4 regions of the Paenibacillus sp. MT86 genome follow, and region 1 is predicted to be linked to each of the others. Evidence: riboswitches for the same ligand, from Rfam matches in the RefSeq annotation. Region 1 holds a riboswitch; each other region holds the start of a gene.

Region 1 (4,933 bases):
AATGGGAGGAAACGAAGAAGGCGCTGGAGAACGTCATGGGACTGACCTACATTGGAGAGGACGTCAATTATGCCCGGTTTCAAGCTGCGGGCCCCTTCGGCAACGTGATTGATCTGCCGATGCGGGATATTCCTTTGGGAGCCGGAGGTGCCGGAACGACCCATCATATCGCATGGCGGGCCCAAAATGATGAGGAGCACGGCAAATGGCATGAATGGGTGAAGGAGCAGGGATTTCGCCCTACGGATATCAGGAACCGTAACTATTTCAAAGCGTTATATTTCAGGGAACGTGGGGGGATCCTGTTTGAGATCGCAACCGATCCGCCCGGATTTACGGTGGACGAAGACCTGCACTCGCTGGGGGAACAATTAAAGCTTCCTGCCTGGTTCGAACCGGAGCGTGCCCGAATCGAGCAGGGGTTGGAGCCTATACAAGTCAAAAATACTGGAGAGGGGCAACCCAAGTGATATCCATTGACCCGAATACCCAAAGCGAACGGGACACATACAAGCTGCTGATTGGAAGCGTCGTTCCGCGTCCGGTCGCTTTCGTTACGACATTATCGGCGGATGGCGTGCTGAATGCGGCGCCGTTCAGTTACTTTTCCATTGTGTCGAGCAATCCCCCTTTGCTGTCGGTTTCCGTTCAGCGAAAGAACAGTGCAACTAAGGACACGGCGAGAAATGCCATGCAGAGCGGCGAGCTTGTCATCCACATCGTGGATGAAGATACCGTTGCAGCCGTGAACGAAACGGCTGCGAATCTGCCTCCGAACGAAAGTGAGCTTGACCGAACCCGTTTAACCCCGGTCGTTAGTGACGTTGTTAAGGTTCCCGGCGTTCTGGAATCCAAGATCCGCATGGAATGCGTGCTGGAGCAGGTCGTCACGTTGGATGGCGCGGATCAGCTGCCTGCCGCTGATCTATTGATTGCCCGCGTCGTCCGATTTCACGTGTCCGAGGAGCTCTACGAGCATGGCCGGATTGACGCATCGAAGTTGAAACCTGTGAGCCGCATGGCAGGAAATATCTATTCGACCCTGGGAGAGATGTTTACGATTGAGCGTCCGGTCTGACAGGGCTTGAGCTTGAATAGGGTTATTGCTTTGCGACTATTTTTAGCGAACATTCTTTTTCGATAGTTGCTGGTCATTCATTAGGAAACGGGGTATTGGAATATCATGGTCGGTATTTGCCCATTCTACATGAATGGATAGCCGGTTGATGAATTTACAACATAGGAGTGATCAACGCATGAAATTTGATTCCAAGGTTGTCATCGTGACGGGGGGCGCCAGCGGGATTGGCGAAGCGGCAGTCAGACTTTTTGCAAAAGAGGGGGCCAAGGTCGTTATCGCGGATTATTCCGACCAGGGCCAAGCGGTTTCCGACGAATTGAGAGGAGCCGGCTTTGAAGCGCTGTTCGTCAAAACGGATGTAACCCAAGAGCAGGAAGTCGCGAATATGGTGAGTCAGACGGTGCAGCATTTTGGCCGTGTCGATGTATTGTTTGCCAACGCAGGCATTGCCCATGATGCTCCTGCCGATCAGTTAACGATGGATAACTGGCAGAGAACGATTGATATTAATCTGACAGGGGTCTTCCTGTGCGATAAATATGTTATTCAGCAAATGCTGTCCCAAGGAACCGGAGGGGCAATCGTAAACTGCGGCTCGATCCATAGCCATGTCGGAAAAGCAGGGGTAACCGCCTATGCTTCGGCCAAGGGAGGCGTCAAGCTGTTAACCCAGTCGCTCAGCGCAGACTATGCCTCCAAAGGAATCCGAATCAATGCCGTGTGTCCGGGATATATCGATACGCCGCTGATCAAGGGAAGAACGGAAGCGATCACGCAGCACCTGGTCGGCCTTCATCCGATGGGCCGTTTGGGACAGCCGGAAGAAGTGGCCAAAGCCGTGTTGTTCCTCGCCAGTGAAGATGCCTCCTTCATTACGGGCACGAGCCTGCTGGTGGATGGCGGCTATACCGCGGTATGATGAGAAAAGCCCTGATGCTAAGCATCGGGGCTTTTTTTCAAGTCATTCCAGGCGTTGTTATCAGACTTATTATGGAGTGTTTCAAAAATTTTTTTTCGGTCCCGTATTTCATACGGGCAGACTTCCTGATCCGGGGCTCATTCATTTCCTGAGCTTCCCTTTATCATGAACACACGCTTAGTTTCCGGCATACATATTCCGGAAAGCGGGGGAACCAGTTTCACCAGGGGCGAGTCACTTGGAATTCACGAGTGTAGGGTACCATCTTACCCGAGTCCGTCAGCTAACCTCGTCAGCAGTGGATGGGTCTTGCATACATAATGGATGTTCATACAAAAGGCCCTTTATTCTCTATAGGGGCCTTTTCTCTATTTTTTGACCCCCTGCTGGCGGAGCTATGTCTAGATCCCCTGTTTGGTGGTCTTTTTGCATTCAATTACAGAGGAGGGGCAGCGCCTGCAAATGTGGAACGAATTGAATCGATCAGACGGCATTGGGTCAAAGCGCGCAAGGAAGCGGATGAATCATCTTCCCTGAAGCCTCGTCCCATGCAAGGGTATCTGAACGTCTATATATCCAAGTTAACACATGTGCTAACACGGATAATTTCGTCATGCCGTTTTTTTAAGAAAGTGAAAAGCTATTACGAAAGGTTGTGGAAGGTTTTGAAGAAAGTGGTTGTGCTGGTGTTGTCCGTGATGATGGTGGTATTGCTCGCGGCTTGCGGCGACAAAGGAAGTACGCTGGATCGAGCCATTGAGCAGGGATATATCACCGTAGGGTTTGCGAACGAGAAGCCGTATGCCTACAAAGAAGCCAATGGGGAGCTCACGGGCGAAGCGGTTGAGATTGCCCGCGTTATTCTGGAGCGTCTTGGCATCAAGGAGATGAGAGGGGAGCTAACGGAATTCGGTTCGCTGGTCGCCGGATTGCAGGCCGATCGGTTTGATCTGATCACGGCAGGCATGTTCATTAATCCTGACCGCTGCTCTGCCGTCCTGTTCGCGAATCCGGAGTACAGCATCGGGGAAGCCCTTGCGGTAAAGCAAGGGAATCCGATGGAACTCGGAAGCTATGAGGACATTGCCAAGAATGAGCAGGCCAAGGTGGCCGTCATGACCGGCGCGGTCGAAATCGGCTACATGGAGAAATCGGGCATTCCTGCGGACCGGATCGTACAGGTCCCTGACCAGGCTTCGGCGATCAGCGCCCTCCAGGCCGATCGGGTGCAGGCGATTACCATGACGGGGCCGTCCCTGCAGGCGATGCTGGATTCAGCCAGCGACGACAGCATCGAACGCGTGGCTGATTTCGAGCAGCCGGTCATCGACGGCGAAAGCGTTCGCGGTTACGGGGCTACGGCTTTCCGCCAAGCGGATACCGAGTTCCAGGAGGCTTATAATGCAGAGCTTGAAAAGATGAAGAAGTCGGGCGAGCTGCTGGAAATTTTGCAAGAGTTCGGGTTCACGGAAGAAGAGCTCCCGGGTGAGATGACGGCCGCTGCGCTCTGCGGGGAATAGCATGCCGAATTCTTGGATCGATTTTCTTCCGACGCTGCTCAAAGGAGCAGAGATCACGATTATCGTCGCGTTCTTTTCAGCCATCCTGGCTATCGTGATGTCCTTTGCAGCCGGATTGTGCCGGCTGTCGAAGCTGTGGATCGTCCGCACGGCGACGGCCGTGTATGTCGAAGTCTTTCGGGGAACCTCCTTGCTGGTGCAGCTCTTCTGGTTGTATTTTGCCCTTCCGTTCATCGGCATCGAGCTTCCGAAAATGCTGGCGGCGATTCTCGCGATCGGACTTAACTTCGGCGCATACGGCTCCGAGATTGTTCGCAGCGCGGTGCTTGCCGTTCCGAAAGGACAGTGGGAAGCTGCCGTGGCGCTTAACATGAAGCCTTTGCAGAGGCTGTGGAACGTTATACTACCCCAAGCGTCCCTGCGAATGCTCCCCCCGTTCGGGAATCAACTTGTGGAACTCATCAAATCCACTTCGCTCGTTTATTTCATCACGATGGCGGATTTGACGTATCAGGCGATGGTGCTCCGCAACAATTACATCTCCTGGACGACCGAGATTCTGGTGCTGCTGCTCTTCATGTATTTTGTCATCGCCACGCTCGTCTCGATGGCGGTTCGACTGCTGGAGCGCAAACTGACCGCGGGGAGGCTGTAGCGGATGTGGGATTGGAAATATGTGTTTGAAATACTGCCGCAGCTTCTGAGCGCATTAAAAATGACGGTATGGGTCACGCTCTGTGCTTTTGTGGTGGCATTGATTATCGGACTGCTGCTTGCCTTTGCCGCGCGGAGTACATTTAAGCCCTTGTCGCTCATCACCAAAGGAATCATAGAATTTATTCGCAATACCCCCTTGCTGGTACAGGTGTTCTTCCTGTATTACAGCTTGCCGCTGCTGACGGGCATTTCGATTCCGGCCTTCTATGCGGGGGTCATCGGCCTGGGGCTGCATTACAGCACGTATCTGTCGGAGGTGTACCGTTCCGGCATTGAAGGGGTGCCGAAAGGACAGTGGGAAGCCGCAACCGCACTGAACTACACGAAATCCCAGACCTGGCGGAGCATTATACTGCCGCAAGCGGTGCCGCCGATCATCCCGGTGCTGGGCAATTATTTGATTGTCATGTTTAAGGAAACGCCGATTCTATGCGCCATAACGCTGGTTGAGATGATGCTGACGGCCAAAAATATCGTGTCGCAATCATTTCGCGCTTTCGAACCGTACACGCTGGTCGGGATTCTGTTCCTGATCATCAGTTATATTGCGTCTTTGCTGGTGCAAAGGCTGGAGAAGCGTTTGAATCTGCAGCGTGGAAAATAAGGAGGGAGTCTATTGAATGCCGTTGTAATCGATGAGCAGGCCGAAGAGGCGAAGAAGCCGCAGCGGGAAAGAAGCCCCGTTACGGGCTCACA
Region 2 (4,933 bases), 840 kb from region 1:
GCAACGGAATTACCATAATCGAACCAATTTTTGCGGCGATTTTGGATTTGTCGATTTGGAAAGCGTGATTTTACGTTATTCGACACGGTTCGACACTAGATGTCAAAAGAAGTGTTTATCGGCTAAAACTAAAGAGTTAACGAGAAGGAGTTGAGATGAAATGCATTCACCCATTTCGGAAGAAAAAGTGTTTAAGGACCCCGTCCACAACTATATTCATGTACAGGACGACATCATTTGGCGGTTAATCGATACCCCGGAATTCCAGCGGCTTCGCCGGGTCAGGCAGTTGGGCACTTCTTTCCTGACCTTTCATGGAGCTGAGCACAGCCGATTCTCCCATTCTCTTGGAGTCTATGAAATTACGAGAAGAATCATCTCTCAATTCGAACGGAGAGGGTATTCCGATTGGCCTGCCGAGGAACGGCAAGTTGCGCTCTGCGCGGCGCTGCTGCATGATGTGGGGCATGGACCTTTTTCGCATTCCATAGAAGAAGCTTTTCATATGAACCACGAGGATTGGACATGCCGGATCCTGCTCGGAGATACTTGCGTCAATCAGGTACTTCAGGAGCTCGGTGCCGATTTTCCCGAGAAGGTCGCCTCCGTTATTAACAAAACCTACGATAAGCCGATTGTGATGAATCTGGTCACTAGTCCGCTGGATGCAGACCGGATGGATTATTTGCTAAGGGATGCTTACTATACGGGAGTCAATTATGGAACGATTGATATCGACCGAATCTTGCGGATGCTGCGGCCGTACCGGGATCGGGTCGTCGTGAAGGAATCGGGCATGCACGCGGTGGAGGATTATCTCATGTCGCGGTATCAGATGTACTGGCAGGTGTATTTTCATCCCGTCACCCGAAGCTCCGAAATCATCCTGCGCCAAATCTTTCGCCGGGCCAAGGAACTGCATGACCGTGGATATGCTTTCCGGTTCATGATCGAACCGCTGCCTGCGCTGTTTTCGGGGAATATCGGCGTGCATCAATATCTGCGCCTTGATGAAGCCCTGATTCAAACGGCCTTTCTGCAATGGACGGAGGAGGAAGACCCGCTTCTTAGCGAATTATGCGGCCGTTTCATGCACCGAAAGCTCTACAAATATGTAGAAATCGACAACATCGATCTGGAAACCATCGACGGGATCCGCCAAGCGTTCCGCGCCGTGGGGCTGCAACCGGAATATGACCTGGAGATTGATTTTCCAACGGATCTTCCTTATGATAAGGTTCATTCCGATATGCCGCTTAACGAGAAACAGATTCTCCTTCTGGACCGGCATGACGAGCTGAGGGAAATCTCGGAGGTATCCGATATCGTACGCTCGATCAGCGGCATTCATAAAGGGCGGTACCATCTTTATTATCCGGAGGAGAAGGTGGGCCCGCTCCTGGGTCAAATGCCGGAGACGATAGCCGACGTTTTCAAACAACAGCATTAAATCAGGCAAAACAGGACAACCGTTAATCCCCTTGCATTCAACCAACTAATGGAAAATAGACGACATAGAAACGACAGGAAGGAGAGTGTGGATAGTATGCTGTTCGACACGCACACTCATATGGACGCTCCCCAATTCGACGAAGACCGGGAAGCTGCAATTCAGCGGGCGCTTGAAGCCGGCGTTACGCGGATGATCAATATCGGATTTAACCGGGAGACGATCCCGACCACGATGAAGCTGGCTGAGACTTATGATTTTATATATGCAGCGGTAGGCTGGCATCCTGTAGATGCGATCACCATGGAGGATCAGGACCTGGATTGGATCGCCTCTTTATGCAGTCACGATAAAGTGGTGGCAATCGGGGAGATCGGCTTGGACTATCATTGGGATACGTCCCCCAAGGAAGTACAGCACCGCGTGCTTCGGCGCCAGATCGGGCTTGCCCGGGAATTGAACATGCCCATTGTCATTCATAACCGGGATGCGCATGAAGATATCGTTAACATTTTGCGTGAGGAAAAAGCCTCCGAGGTCGGCGGTGTCATGCATTCCTTCTCCGGAAGCTGGGAAACGGCCAAAATGTGCCTGGATATGGGATTCCATATCTCGTTTGGGGGGCCGATTACGTTCAAGAATGCGAAGCAGCCCAAAGAGGTTTTGGCAAAGGTTCCGCTTGATCGATTATTGATCGAAACGGACGCGCCTTACCTGACACCTCATCCCTTCCGCGGGAAACGAAATGAGACCGCATATGTAAAATTGGTGGCGGAGGCGGCGGCCGAAATTAGAGGGTTGTCCTATGAGGAATTGGCCCAAATTACCACCAAAAATGCGCTGGAACGATTTGGTATTTAACGAAAACAAGAGCAAAAGCCATGAAAAAGGGAGCATTTTCGATTAATTAAAGTTTTTTAATCAGAAAAGGCGTTGATATTACAATATTTTAACCTTTTACTTGAGAAAATGTGGTTGAATGTCGCTTTACAACCTGCATACAAACAGGATATCATCTTTTCAGTGATAAGAAGCTGCGATGTGCAGATCGCAGCCGAATATTTCATGAACCGTCTCGCTTAATCTCCGAAATTCTGGAGAACGGGGGAACCGATACTGCGGTGCATACTGGTCTGGATGCACGAAGCTGTATTTGATTTCTTTTTCGGGTCTTTGGGGTGAATTTGAAGGATCTCGCCATGAGCGGGCATCCGGATATAGGGCGTCTCTCTTACGTCCGAACCCGACAGCTAACTCCGTAAGCGAAATAAGAGGGGAAATCTCGTGCATACCATTTCCATGATTTCATTCATCAGGAAGCCACGTTAGAGCCTCTAGTACTCTTTCAATGGCTTCTTTTATTTTTGAATAATGGAGACGGGTCCATCATACTCTTGGTAAACAGGAGGTGATGGCAGATGGACGGAAGACGGGAATTGACGCAGGGTGTAGATAGATAGCAGGGCGCCCTGTGAGAAAAATTGCTATAGTCACGTCAAATGCATTCATGCGTTTACCTAGACGGCGGGACTATGAAGGAGGATGGAATAGTGGGCATTTTTCAACCTGAAGAAACCCATGAATCACAATCATCCAGCATGTCTTACGCATTGAGATGGAAGCATGACAATTTGCGTCAACTGATGTTGCTCGGCGCCATGGGTGCCGTTACGGTATCACTTCTCATATCGTTGGTTGTACATGACCAGGCAGGCAAGGAAGTTCAGCTTGTCGTCGACGGCCGGGTCACTACGGTGGAAACACGTGGATCGTTGCTGCAGGAATTGCTGGATGAGCAAGCGATCACGTTGAGTCCCCAAGATCAAATTTCGATGCCCCTGAACGGCTCAATCCGGGACGGAGACCGAATTATTATTGACAGAGCTATTCCAGTCAACGTTACGGTAGGCAGCAAAACCAAAACCATATTTACATCCCAGGATACAGTTGATCATGTACTCAAAGAGGCTGGCGTTACGATCCAGGGTGAAGATATAGTACAACCGTCGCAAGACACGAAGCTGACCAGCAATATGAATATCAATGTCGTTCGCGTCACGAAGCAAAAAGTTAAGGAAACGGAAGATCGCGAATTCCGCGTGATCAAGACGGCCGATCCATCGCTTGAAAAGGGCGATAACCGCGTCATTCAGCGGGGCGAGTCTGGTCTTATGGTGAACCATTACGAGAAGGTCTACCACAATGGCAAGCTGGTTTCCAAGACTAAGGTCTCCCAACAAATCGAACGCAGAACGAAGGATAAAATCATTGCCGTAGGCACGAAAAAAGTGGAGAAGCCTGTTATCGTCCAGGCGGCAGCCACCGATGTAAAAGCTACACCGGCTAAATTGTCCGGCACGAAAAAAGTAACGACCGCCAAGGCTGTTGAGAACAACGTGGTTTCCCGCGCAGGCGTTGATTTTAAATACAAGAAGGTATTGAACAACGTGTCGATGACCGCGTATTCCGCCGAACAGCAAGGAATCGGTACGCGTACCGCATCCGGCACACGCGTTACGGAAGGTCGCACCATCGCCGTTGATCCTAATATCATCCCGATCGGATGGTGGGTTTACATCGAAGGCATCGGCTTCCGCCGTGCTGAAGATACGGGCGGCGCCATCAAAGGCAACAAAATCGATGTCTATTACGATTCGTTGAAATCGGCCATGAATTTCGGCCGGAAGAGCGGCCGCACCGTTTACGTGATCGGTCCGGTTAAACCTGAATTGAACTAGACGCATGAATTCCAATTTACTTTGCCATTCTAATGCTATACTATTTAGCTTATAATATATGATGATCAAGAAGAGGGAATATTTCCTCTTCTTTTGTTTTGTTAAGACCGGAGTAATCAAGGCTAAACGGGTTGAGCCTTAACGTTGTACAGGCCTGCTCTGCTTGGGAAGGAAGAGAACGAACGCATGATTAAAGAAGTGATTGTCGTGGAAGGCAGGGACGATACCGTTGCCATTAAACGGGCCGTAGAAGCCGACACGATCGAAACCGGCGGTTCAGCGATCAACAAACAAATCCTGAAGCGCATAGCGCTTGCCCAGGAGCGCAGAGGCGTTATCATATTGACGGATCCTGACCATGCGGGTGAACGAATCCGCAAAATCGTGGATCAGGGCGTACCCGGCTGCAAGCACGCCTTCATTCCGGAAGCGGATGCTACCCGGAAAGGGGATATCGGCGTGGAGAATGCCTCGCCAGAGGCGATACGGCGCGCGCTGGAGCGGGTTCACACGTCTTTTGAGGGTGCAGAGAGCCTGATCAGTTTGGAGGATATGCTGGAGGCAGGATTATCGGCTCACCCGGAGGCTGCGGCAAGACGGATGGCGATGGGTAATCTGCTGGGCATCGGATACTGCAACAGCAAGCAGTTCCATAAACGATTGGCCATGTTTCAAATATCGCGGGAAGAATTTCTGGCAGCACTTGCACAGCTGGAAGAAGGGGGCGTTTAGCTAATGAGTCGGA
Region 3 (4,933 bases), 230 kb from region 1:
GATCACGACAACGGATACGCGGGATCGCGACGTATTCGGTTATGCCGTGGACAAAGGCTGGATGTGCGTGCAGATTCTGTACATGCGCCAAGGCAAAATGGTGCAGCGCAACAAGTCCGTTTTTCCGTTCTACGGGGATGCGCACAGTGATTTCATGTCGTTCATAGCCCAGTATTACAGCGATAATCCTGCATTGCCGCAGGAAATTCTGCTGCCTGGGCCGCTGTTGGCAGAGGAGACCGGCTCCGAGACGGCCACTGATAGCGCCGGGGATCAGGGTGCCCGGAACGCAGACGAAGCCGCGGAAACGGAGAAGAAGCTGACCGCGGATACATCCGAAGAACAGCAGGAAGTCCTTGTCCAAGCCCAAGCGGAGCAGGCGGAGGCCGCTGGCCTCGTGGATGCTGCCGGGGGCGCTGCCGCCTTGCAGGAATGGCTGGGCGTGAAGGTTCACGTGCCGCAGCGGGGCTTGAAGAAACAGATGGTCGGCATGGCGTCGGATAACGCGAAGGTGTCGCTGGACGAGAAATTCCGCTTGATTGAGCGCGATGAAGAACGGACCTCGGTTGCAGCGGCCAATCTGGGCGAGGTGATCGGCCTCCAGTCGCTGAACCGGATCGAGGCGTTTGATAACTCGAACATCCAGGGCACAAATCCGGTATCGGCCATGGTCGTATTCACCAACGGGAAACCGGATAAGAAGGAATATCGCAAATATAAGATTCGTACCGTGCAGGGGCCGGACGATTACGATACGATGCGTGAAGTGATCCGGCGGCGGTACGAGCGTGTATTGAAGGAGAACCTGCCGCTTCCGGACCTCATTGTCGTCGATGGGGGGAAGGGACAGATCTCAGCAGCCATCGACGTGCTGGAGAATGAACTGGGGCTGTTCGTCCCGGTCTGCGGGCTTGTGAAGGATGCCAAGCATAAAACGGCGCAGCTGATGGTCGGAGACCCGCCGGAGCCGGTGTCGCTGCCTCGGGACAGCCAGGAGTTCTATTTGCTCCAGCGCATTCAGGATGAGGTTCACCGTTTCGCGATTTCTTTCCACCGCGAGCAGCGCGGGAAATCGATGGTGACGTCCAAGCTGGATTCGATACCGGGCATCGGGGAGAAGCGCCGCAAAATGCTGCTGAAGCATTTTGGCTCGGTCAAAAAAATAAAAGAGGCTTCAGTCGAAGACTTCAAGCCCCTTTCCATCGGTGAAAAATTAGCAACGGATATTCTTAATGCACTTCGTGAGGAGGAGTCGTGACATACGGCTTCTCTTTTTTTGTCGGGTTGAAACGGTAAATCGCATAGGCTACAATCGCCGGAAGTACCATGTAAAAAGCGCCGGTCAGCAAGTTGGCTGCATCCTTGAGCATGATCAGGCTGATGCCCATCAGGATGCTGTTGAAGATGACATGGGAGAACATCGCCGCCAAATACCCGTATTTCAAGAAGATGTAGCTGAACAGCAAACCGATGATGACCAGCTCAATCGGTCGGGAGATCACGGGGTATATCGGATAGAGCGTATGTCCCAGCGCCCAGATAAGCGAGGTGATCAAGCTTGCGACAAAGGTGTTGCGGACGATCTTTTTCACCATCTTGATGCCGAACAGCCGGTACACGGCCTCCTCGGATATGCCGGCCAGCCAGGCCATCAACGGAAACAGCCAGGGATACAGCATGTTGTAAGGCGATTGCGTCGCATCCGTGGTGGACCATGTATTCAGGGTCAGACCAAGACCGATAAAGATGACGGATTGGACGCCAAGCAGGATGAAGGCCCACATATACCCCAGCTTCATGCTGTCCAGCACGTAATGCCCGTATCCGGGTTCTTTGGCGCGCGGCCATGGATTGAGCCCGTCTTCTTTATGCCACAGCCCGCTGCCGCCGACAAGGGAGAAATAGAGCAGGGCGGAGAAAACGAGCGAATAGACGGCATAGAAAATCATCATCCCGAGCACGCCGGTTTGCGACATGCCTTCCGATTTGAAAACGGGAATCAGGTTATACGTATTCAGCATCTGAATGACGAACAGCAGCGCCGATAAGAACAGGCCGCGCTTAAACGAGGTGTAGGCTCTGGTCTTCACGCTGTACACAATCGCAAGAATGCCCAGGATTAGGGTGAACAGGCCGTACCCTGCGAGCGTCAGCAGCGTGGCATCCTGCGTCTGCTTGTTGACATAAGCGGAGTGGGCGGCCGGGACCGAGAAGGAGGGCTCATAAGAGCGCAATTTCCCCTGCTCGAAGGTGAAGCGGTGCTCCAGCCTGGAGTCCCCGATCCTGGATTCAGGGTCCACATATTTGAGACGGGGCTCCCCCTCCTTCGTAACCAGCTCCAGATTCGACAGGTCATAACCCGCCCGCTGAAGCCATGGCTCCGCCAGCGCCTGCTTCTCGGCCAATGTCATGCCGTCCTCAACGACGAGCAGCATCTGCCTCTGAATCTCGCCCTTGTTCAGCTCGATCCGGTCAAAGCTGGAACGGGCATAATCATACGAGAATCCGACGATGCCGGAATTCTGCATGTGCACGTCCACATTGAGGGCATCGCCTCCAGGCTCGCTGAAGCGAACGCGGTATACGTCATAGGGATATTTGGCTTCATAGGTTTTGTTATATTCCGAAAGCCTCTTCTCCTTCGCCAGATATCCGTAAAGTTCCGATTTGGATTGATATGTAACCAAGGCTTCGTCCGTGTCCGCAGCCGCAAACTGCAGATGCTCCTGAGCAAACCTTGAAGCTGCCTGCCGAGCCTGCTCCTTGGAAATGATATCCGGTGAGGCCATCTCGGCATCGTCCGGATTCGCCCACGGAAATACCTGAAATAATAGGAACAGAATCAGGCCGACTGCGGCAGGCGCGATGAGCTGCTTCAGATTGGGCTTCAGCTTCAAGGGCTCTCTTGCACGATTCATGAAATTCCTCCTCTAAGAAAGTTGATACTCCCACTGGTATTCGATATGCCTGATTAAGAACGCATAGAGTCAATATAACATAGTATGAAAGCCATAAGCAGCTTATCCCAATTATCGGAATATTGAAATAAATCGATGAAAATGAATGAAAGGTTTCGAAAACGTTAGAGAACCCTACGCTTGTATTCTTGAATATGCCCAATTCGCGCTCTTTTAAAGATATTTCGGGCGAAAAACGGCATTGGGTTACGTAACGGATTGAGTTATAATCACATCATGCTTGAAGGAACCGAATATTCCAGCCGAATTTCGTAATGAAAATGGGGGAACCATGTAATTGGGGTGAATTTCATTATTCCCGGAATAATGAATAGGGCGACCTGTGGAAATGCCCGAATCCGTCAGCTAACCTCGTAGGCTGTTGCACAGGAACCAGACCGAAAGGCACTGCGTTTTCCAGTGTCTTTTTTCGTTGATTTTTTTAAAGAAGGTGTCCGATTGAACGCTAAATTAAACTGGCTTACATTGTCTCCGCCCCAAATTCTCGTGCTTGGTTTTGCGGCCATCATCTTCATCGGGACCGGGCTGTTAATGCTGCCAATCTCGACGACGACGGGCGAACCGCTTGGATTTACTGACGCCTTGTTCACTTCGACCTCGGCAACGTGCGTAACGGGCCTGGTCGTGGTGGATACGGGAACGACATTCAGTTCCTTCGGAGAAGTCGTGATCATGCTGCTGATTCAAATCGGCGGGCTCGGATTCATGACGATGGCTACTTTATTCGCCTTGGTTCTGAAAAGACGCATATCGCTCAAAGACCGTCTAATCTTACAGGAAGCGATGAATCAGTCCTCGATGGAAGGCATCGTAAGGCTGATACGCAGAGTATTGCTGTACTCCCTCGTCATCGAGGCCTGCGGCGCAGTCCTTTTATCGATTCGTTGGGCGTTTGATATGCCGCTGGGCCGGGCGATCTACTACGGTGTTTTTCATGCGGTGACGATGTTTAACAACGCCGGCTTCGATTTGTTTGGCGATTTTCGGAGTTTGACCGGGTATGTATACGATCCGGTAGTCAACTTCGTCGTGATGTTCTTGATTGTTTCCGGGGGCATTGGATTTATTGTGCTGTCCGATCTGATCGATTATCGAAAACAGCGGAGGCTCTCCCTGCACTCCAAGGTGGTGCTCACGATGACGGCTGCCTTGCTTGCGGTCGGATTTATCGTCATTCTCATATTTGAATTTACCAATCCGAGAACGCTGGGTTCCCTGAACTGGGGCGGAAAATTCTTCGGCGCGTTATTCCAATCCGTAACGCCGCGTACGGCGGGCGCGAATACTATAGATATTACGGGGCTCAGACAGGCAACGCAATTTTTTATCGTCATCCTGATGTTTATCGGAGCATCTCCAGGGTCAACCGGCGGCGGCATCAAAACCACGACCTTTACCATTATGGTAGGGGCGGTGATCGCGATGATGCGCGGGCGGGAAGACATCGTCATGTTCCGTTATCGCCTGGCCCAGGAGCGGGTGCTGAAGGCACTGACCATTGCCTTGCTGGCCCTGCTGCTCGTTCTAACCGTCTCGATGATTCTGTCGACGACAGAGGAAGGGGACTTCCTGGAGATTCTATTCGAAACGACATCCGCCTTCGGTACGGTAGGTCTCTCCATGGGCTTAACGCCCGATTTGACCGTGTTCGGCAAGATCCTGATCAGCCTTACGATGTTTGCGGGTCGATTGGGGCCGTTGACGCTTGCTTATGCACTGGGGCCGAAAAAGGGTAAAGAATTATATCGTCATCCGGAAGGCAAAATGATAATTGGATAAGGGGTATAGGAGAGACATGAAACCAAAGCAATTTGCAATCATCGGTTTGGGGCGATTTGGCGCCAGTCTGGCGCTGGAGCTGATGGAACAGGGGTATGAGGTGCTCGGCATCGACCGGAACGAAGAGGTCGTCGAGGACATGAGCGAGCTGCTGACGCATACGGTGGTGGCGGACG
Region 4 (4,933 bases), 920 kb from region 1:
CCAATGGTTTCCTAAAGTATCGGTCTATGAACCGGCCGGACTTCGCGGAAGAGCCGAGGAAGGATGGAATCTTCATCAATACCACGGCAACTCCGAGTTCTACTCCAACTTCGGCATTTACAGCGTTCGCATCCGGGTGCCCGAGAATTACATTGTCGCCGCGACCGGATTCCCGACCAAGCCTGCCCAAAAGTCGAACGGGGAAAAAATTTATCAATTCTATGCCGATGATGTGCATGATTTTGCCTGGTCGGCCTCGCCCAACTTTGTCACGGCCGAGGAGGCCTTCTCGGCACCGGGCGTGCCGGGCGTCCGCATCAAGCTGTATCTCGATCCGGCCCATAAAGACCTGAAGGACCGTTACTTTGATGCCGCCAAGTCGGCACTGGCTTCGTTTGGTAAATGGTACGGAACCTATCCTTATTCCACGTTGTCCATCGTCGTCCCGCCGGAGTCGGGCAACGGTGCAGGCGGCATGGAATACCCGACGCTGGTCACGGCCTTCGGGGCCAAGAACGATTCGCCGGGTTATGAGCTCGAACGGACCGTCATTCACGAGATCGCCCACCAATATTTTTACGGAATGATCGCAAGCAACGAATTTGAGGAAGCATGGCTGGACGAGGCCTTTGCAACCTATGCAGAAGAAAGAGTGATGGAGAAGGAATACGGCATTACCTCCAACACCGCTGCTCAAGGAGCATCGATTACCTCCCCTGCCCCGCTGAAGATGGAGTCCTGGAAATACAGCTCACACGAGAACTACGCGCTGAATGTTTACACGAGAGGCAAGCTGGTGCTGCAAGGCATTGAACGGCAGGTCGGTCCACAGATGATGGGGAAAATCATGCATACCTATGCCCAGAAATACCGTTTCAAGCACCCAACCACGTCTGATTTTCAGAAAGTCGTCGAGCAAGTAAGCAAAACCTCCTGGCAATCGTATTTTGACCAATATGTATATGGAAGCCAAATGGCCGACGTCGCCATCGATGTGATCAAAACCAAAAATAAAGGCACGTCAGACCATCCGCGGTATGAATCCACGGTCAAGATTACGAGCAAGGACGGAGATATAACCGATGTGCCTATCGTGTTCGCCTTTGAAGACGGCAAAACGGTGGAGCGAACCTGGAGCGGCAAGGACGGAAAAGTTACGTACACCCTGGAGTACAGCACCCCGCTCGCCTGGGCCATGGTTGATCCGAAATACTCCATCGTTCTGGAGAATAGACACATCAATAACTATATGAAGGCAGGAATGGATCCGAAGGTGGTCACACGCTGGAATCTCAGTATTACCAAGCTTGTGGAGACGTTGTTCGGCAGCCTGTCATGGTGAGGGGGGAGCACATGAAAAGTTATGCAGGCCAAGGGTGGATCAGTGTTAAAGACCAATTATACGTCTCCATTCTGCTGTTCTTGTACCGCATGCTGTGGGGATATTGCCTGTACCGGCTTGTAAAATCGGCAGTCGTCCCCCTGCTGATGCGATATCCGGATTCTGCCCCTAACGAGCTTAGTCGCCTGTTATTCTTCTACGAGGGCGAGATGAGTCTATCGTTAAGCGGCACGGTCCATACCTATGGTTGGCTTCTGGCCGCTCTGCTCCTGATCCGGATGGTATGTACCCCGCTCATTCGGGCAGGCATCTTCTATAACCTCCACCAGGAGGCCAAGGGCGAGCGCGGATTATTCTTCTTCACCGGCATGCAGAAGCTATGGAAGCCCGTTACGGTATTTTATCTGATCGAACTTGTTCTTACCTTTGTGCCCGGATACTGGATTCTGCCCAAAATCCTTCCGATCCTGCTGAACGGGATCCATGAGCCGGTTCTGCTGCTTCATGCGCTGCCTCATGCAGCCGGCTGGTTTCTGTACGCCTATCTGATTCGCCTGTTATTGCTCTATATGCAATTCGGCCGTACGGACAATTCCGGCATGATCAGCTCCATTCTTGCGCTCTTCCGCCGACTGGGCACGGCTGTGCTGTTATCCCTTACCGTTGGCGGATCGGCCTGCGTCATTCTTTTGTTCCTGAGCTCGGCATCGCTCTTCTGGGCGGGATTGATCGGCTTGATTATTCAGCAAGCCTCTTATTTTCTGAATGGACTCTTCCAAATTTGGGTAATTTCCGCCCAATACCATTTGTGGCGGGATTCTTCCTCGCAGCATGCCTAATCGTTACATTTCGTTACCATCATATGATAAACAAGCTCGTAAATATGCTGTAATCGGAAGCGACACATTTCTCTCTCGGACTTGATTTTACAAAGAATAGAAGTTTATTTTTCCTCAATATTACATTTTCCGATGGCCAAATTACAAAAAAACCTGATTCCGCATGATGGGGACAGGTTTTTTTGTATAAAAATGAGCTTTCCTCATTTGCCAAATTGTTAATACTCTGCTAAAATAACGAATATGTTAGTAACAACTTTGTCATCTTTACTGTAACTTTTTGCTGGAACTATGTAATTTCGTTAAGCATGTTGGAACGTCAGACGTCAATGAATGGGTTCATCAACATTTTAAGGAGCCGAATTCCCATGATTGGGAAGCGGGGGATCCGTTTTGGGTGAATTGATCTCGCAAGAGAGGGATCATAGGGGACCTTCAACCGAACCCTTAAGCTAACCTCGCAGGCAATGGAAGGAGCTTTTTGTTTTGAAAAAGAAGTTAACGGCCATTTCTCTAGGCCTGGCCCTCGCACTCACATTAGGGACCGGAAGCGCTTTCGCCGATTCCAAATTAAATACTGCAATCAAACCAGCCATTGGTGTCTCTTATAAAACAGGTGGAACCACAACGAATGGTTTTGACTGCTCCGGATTCACCAGCTATATCTACAAGAAACTTGGTCTAAGCCTGCCGCGCACGTCTGGAGCTCAATACAAAGTCGGTACGGCCGTAGCCAAGAGCAAGCTGAAAGCTGGCGATCTCGTGTTCTTCAACACATCCGGCAGAGGTGTATCTCATGTGGGTATTTATGTTGGGGGCGGCAAATTCGCTCATTCCTCATCCTCGCGCGGTGTCATCATCAGTCCGCTGAGCCAGAGCTATTACGCCAATCGATACGTAGGTGCTAAGCGAGTCATGAGTCAGTCTACGTACAAGTCTGTAGCTGTGAACTACAATTAATTATTGGAACTTCATTGATTTATCCTTTACAAGAAGCCCTGGGCGTATGAGATTGTGCCGATCTCATCCAGCGGCTTTTTCTTTTGTCTGCTCTGTGTATACCTTTATAACGTTTGGGACAACGAAAAAGTTCCCACTTTTCGAGAAAAAAAGAAAATTATTATGCAAATTCTCTTCGCATCCTCAAGTCATTGCATCTTCTACCCTTTATATACCCTCCTCTCCCTTCATTAAACACCCTAATGGAAAAATATTGATTTTATTTTCTGAGGACTACTACGAGCAGCGATACGTAGGTGCCGAGCGCATCATGAGCAACGATCAGTATGAAAAGTCGACCGGAGAATCCTCCTAAGCTTCGATGTCTTATCCTCGTCCTGCCCATACATATCCGTTTGCCCGTCAAAGGAGACCTACTTCTCTTGGACGGGCTTTTTGATGCGGCTAGAATGTTCGAGGAATAGGGTATAATTTAATTTGTAATTACGACAGGGGGACTTTGCCAATGGATGCAGCACCGATTTCATTTCACACGGTGGTCATGCGTGAAGAGCATGCGAAAGAAATATGCGCCTGGACCTATCCTCCTCCCTATAACATTTACGGTTTTCTTCCCTGGGAGCAGATGAAGGGGCTTGAGATCGAGTTTGGGGATCCGGACATCCGCCGGGAGCAGTACATTTCGATTTTGGATGAACGGAAGACGCTATGGGGATTTGCCCAACTGTTTCCGATGCATGAGGTTACGCGAATCGGGCTGGGCATGCGGCCTGATTGGTGCGGACGCGGAATGGGTAAACGGTTTATGCAGACGATTGTCCAGGAAGCGAGGAGGAGGCGGCCTGACGATGAGATCGACCTGGAGGTAATGACCTGGAATGAGCGCGCGATCCGCGCATACGAAAAGGCCGGGTTTCATATCACCGATACGTACGAGCGCCTTACACCGACGGGAAACTCCCTTTTCCACTGCATGGTGTATGAGCCTCCGGTTAATGAGGAATAGTAATCTTTGTCTATATGAAAAAGCACAATTCTGTGTACTTTTTATGAAGGTGCGCGGTATAGTTGCTTTTTTTGTCACAACTGGCTATGCTGTCTATGGATGTTGGTTTATAATGGAGACAAGTGCAAAAGTGCAGTATACATAGAAGGGACGATATGACGATGCAAAAATGGATCATGAGCGGATTGTTCTTCGTCGCATGTGCGTTGGCTATTGCGCTGATGTTTACGCTCCCAGGCAAGGAACAGGTAGCTCAGGAAGAGAAGCCGACTATGCCGGAAGTGACTCTGGATGCTGCCGCAGCCGAAGCCACACTGAAAGCAAGCTGCATCAGCTGTCATGGTGACCAACTTCAAGGCGGCGCTGGACCGGCTTTGAATCAAGTAGGCGGACACATGGATGCGGACGCGATCTTCAACGTTGTAACCAAAGGCCGTAAGGGTATGCCTTCCTTTAAGGATCAACTTAAGCCTGAAGAAATCGCAAACATCGCGCTGTACCTTGCTGAGAAAAAATAAATCAGCTTATACGCAAAACACGCTTGAACCTGGAGAACCTCCCGGCGCAAGCGTGTTTTTACATATTGGGGAGCTATGACCGGATGGATCCGTCTCCCGTCTATTGTCCCGATTTGCCGTCCTTGGAACGGCTTTTCTCGTAGGCCTCGTTAAACTGCTGCGCTTCCTTAATATCCACAGCCGTAATGCCGCCGTCGTCCCAGGAAGTGAGACGCAGCGTAACGACTTTATAATCTATGGTGATATAGGGGTGATGTCCGAAAGCTTC

The links. A riboswitch is a leader RNA that binds a small molecule or an ion and turns the genes downstream of it on or off. The one in region 1 is predicted to bind cyclic di-AMP.
Region 2: linked by a shared signal. The riboswitch ahead of AC3RCL_RS00140 (resuscitation-promoting factor) and the one ahead of ehuB (ectoine/hydroxyectoine ABC transporter substrate-binding protein EhuB) in region 1 are both predicted to bind cyclic di-AMP.
Region 3: linked by a shared signal. The riboswitch ahead of AC3RCL_RS27155 (TrkH family potassium uptake protein) and the one ahead of ehuB (ectoine/hydroxyectoine ABC transporter substrate-binding protein EhuB) in region 1 are both predicted to bind cyclic di-AMP.
Region 4: linked by a shared signal. The riboswitch ahead of AC3RCL_RS00515 (C40 family peptidase) and the one ahead of ehuB (ectoine/hydroxyectoine ABC transporter substrate-binding protein EhuB) in region 1 are both predicted to bind cyclic di-AMP.

What each region holds. Positions count from the first base shown of each region.
Region 1 covers NZ_CM179499.1:6,210,380-6,215,312, reverse strand. The annotation lists gene AC3RCL_RS28370 (ring-cleaving dioxygenase) at 1-470, shown strand, start outside; gene AC3RCL_RS28365 (flavin reductase family protein) at 467-1,078, shown strand; gene AC3RCL_RS28360 (SDR family NAD(P)-dependent oxidoreductase) at 1,257-2,000, shown strand; cyclic di-AMP (ydaO/yuaA leader) riboswitch at 2,165-2,311, shown strand; gene ehuB (ectoine/hydroxyectoine ABC transporter substrate-binding protein EhuB) at 2,666-3,520, shown strand; gene ehuC (ectoine/hydroxyectoine ABC transporter permease subunit EhuC) at 3,522-4,175, shown strand; gene ehuD (ectoine/hydroxyectoine ABC transporter permease subunit EhuD) at 4,179-4,841, shown strand; gene ehuA (ectoine/hydroxyectoine ABC transporter ATP-binding protein EhuA) at 4,854-4,933, shown strand, end outside.
Region 2 covers NZ_CM179499.1:27,172-32,104, forward strand. The annotation lists gene AC3RCL_RS00130 (HD domain-containing protein) at 161-1,450, shown strand; gene AC3RCL_RS00135 (TatD family hydrolase) at 1,547-2,311, shown strand; cyclic di-AMP (ydaO/yuaA leader) riboswitch at 2,517-2,731, shown strand; gene AC3RCL_RS00140 (resuscitation-promoting factor) at 3,001-4,188, shown strand; gene rnmV (ribonuclease M5) at 4,375-4,920, shown strand; gene rsmA (16S rRNA (adenine(1518)-N(6)/adenine(1519)-N(6))-dimethyltransferase RsmA) at 4,924-4,933, shown strand, end outside.
Region 3 covers NZ_CM179499.1:5,976,807-5,981,739, reverse strand. The annotation lists gene uvrC (excinuclease ABC subunit UvrC) at 1-1,258, shown strand, start outside; gene AC3RCL_RS27160 (CPBP family intramembrane glutamic endopeptidase) at 1,230-2,918, opposite strand; cyclic di-AMP (ydaO/yuaA leader) riboswitch at 3,209-3,353, shown strand; gene AC3RCL_RS27155 (TrkH family potassium uptake protein) at 3,417-4,757, shown strand; gene AC3RCL_RS27150 (potassium channel family protein) at 4,774-4,933, shown strand, end outside.
Region 4 covers NZ_CM179499.1:108,332-113,264, reverse strand. The annotation lists gene AC3RCL_RS00525 (M1 family metallopeptidase) at 1-1,342, shown strand, start outside; gene AC3RCL_RS00520 (hypothetical protein) at 1,354-2,181, shown strand; cyclic di-AMP (ydaO/yuaA leader) riboswitch at 2,528-2,663, shown strand; gene AC3RCL_RS00515 (C40 family peptidase) at 2,668-3,141, shown strand; gene AC3RCL_RS00510 (GNAT family N-acetyltransferase) at 3,647-4,147, shown strand; gene AC3RCL_RS00505 (c-type cytochrome) at 4,309-4,665, shown strand; gene AC3RCL_RS00500 (4a-hydroxytetrahydrobiopterin dehydratase) at 4,766-4,933, opposite strand, start outside.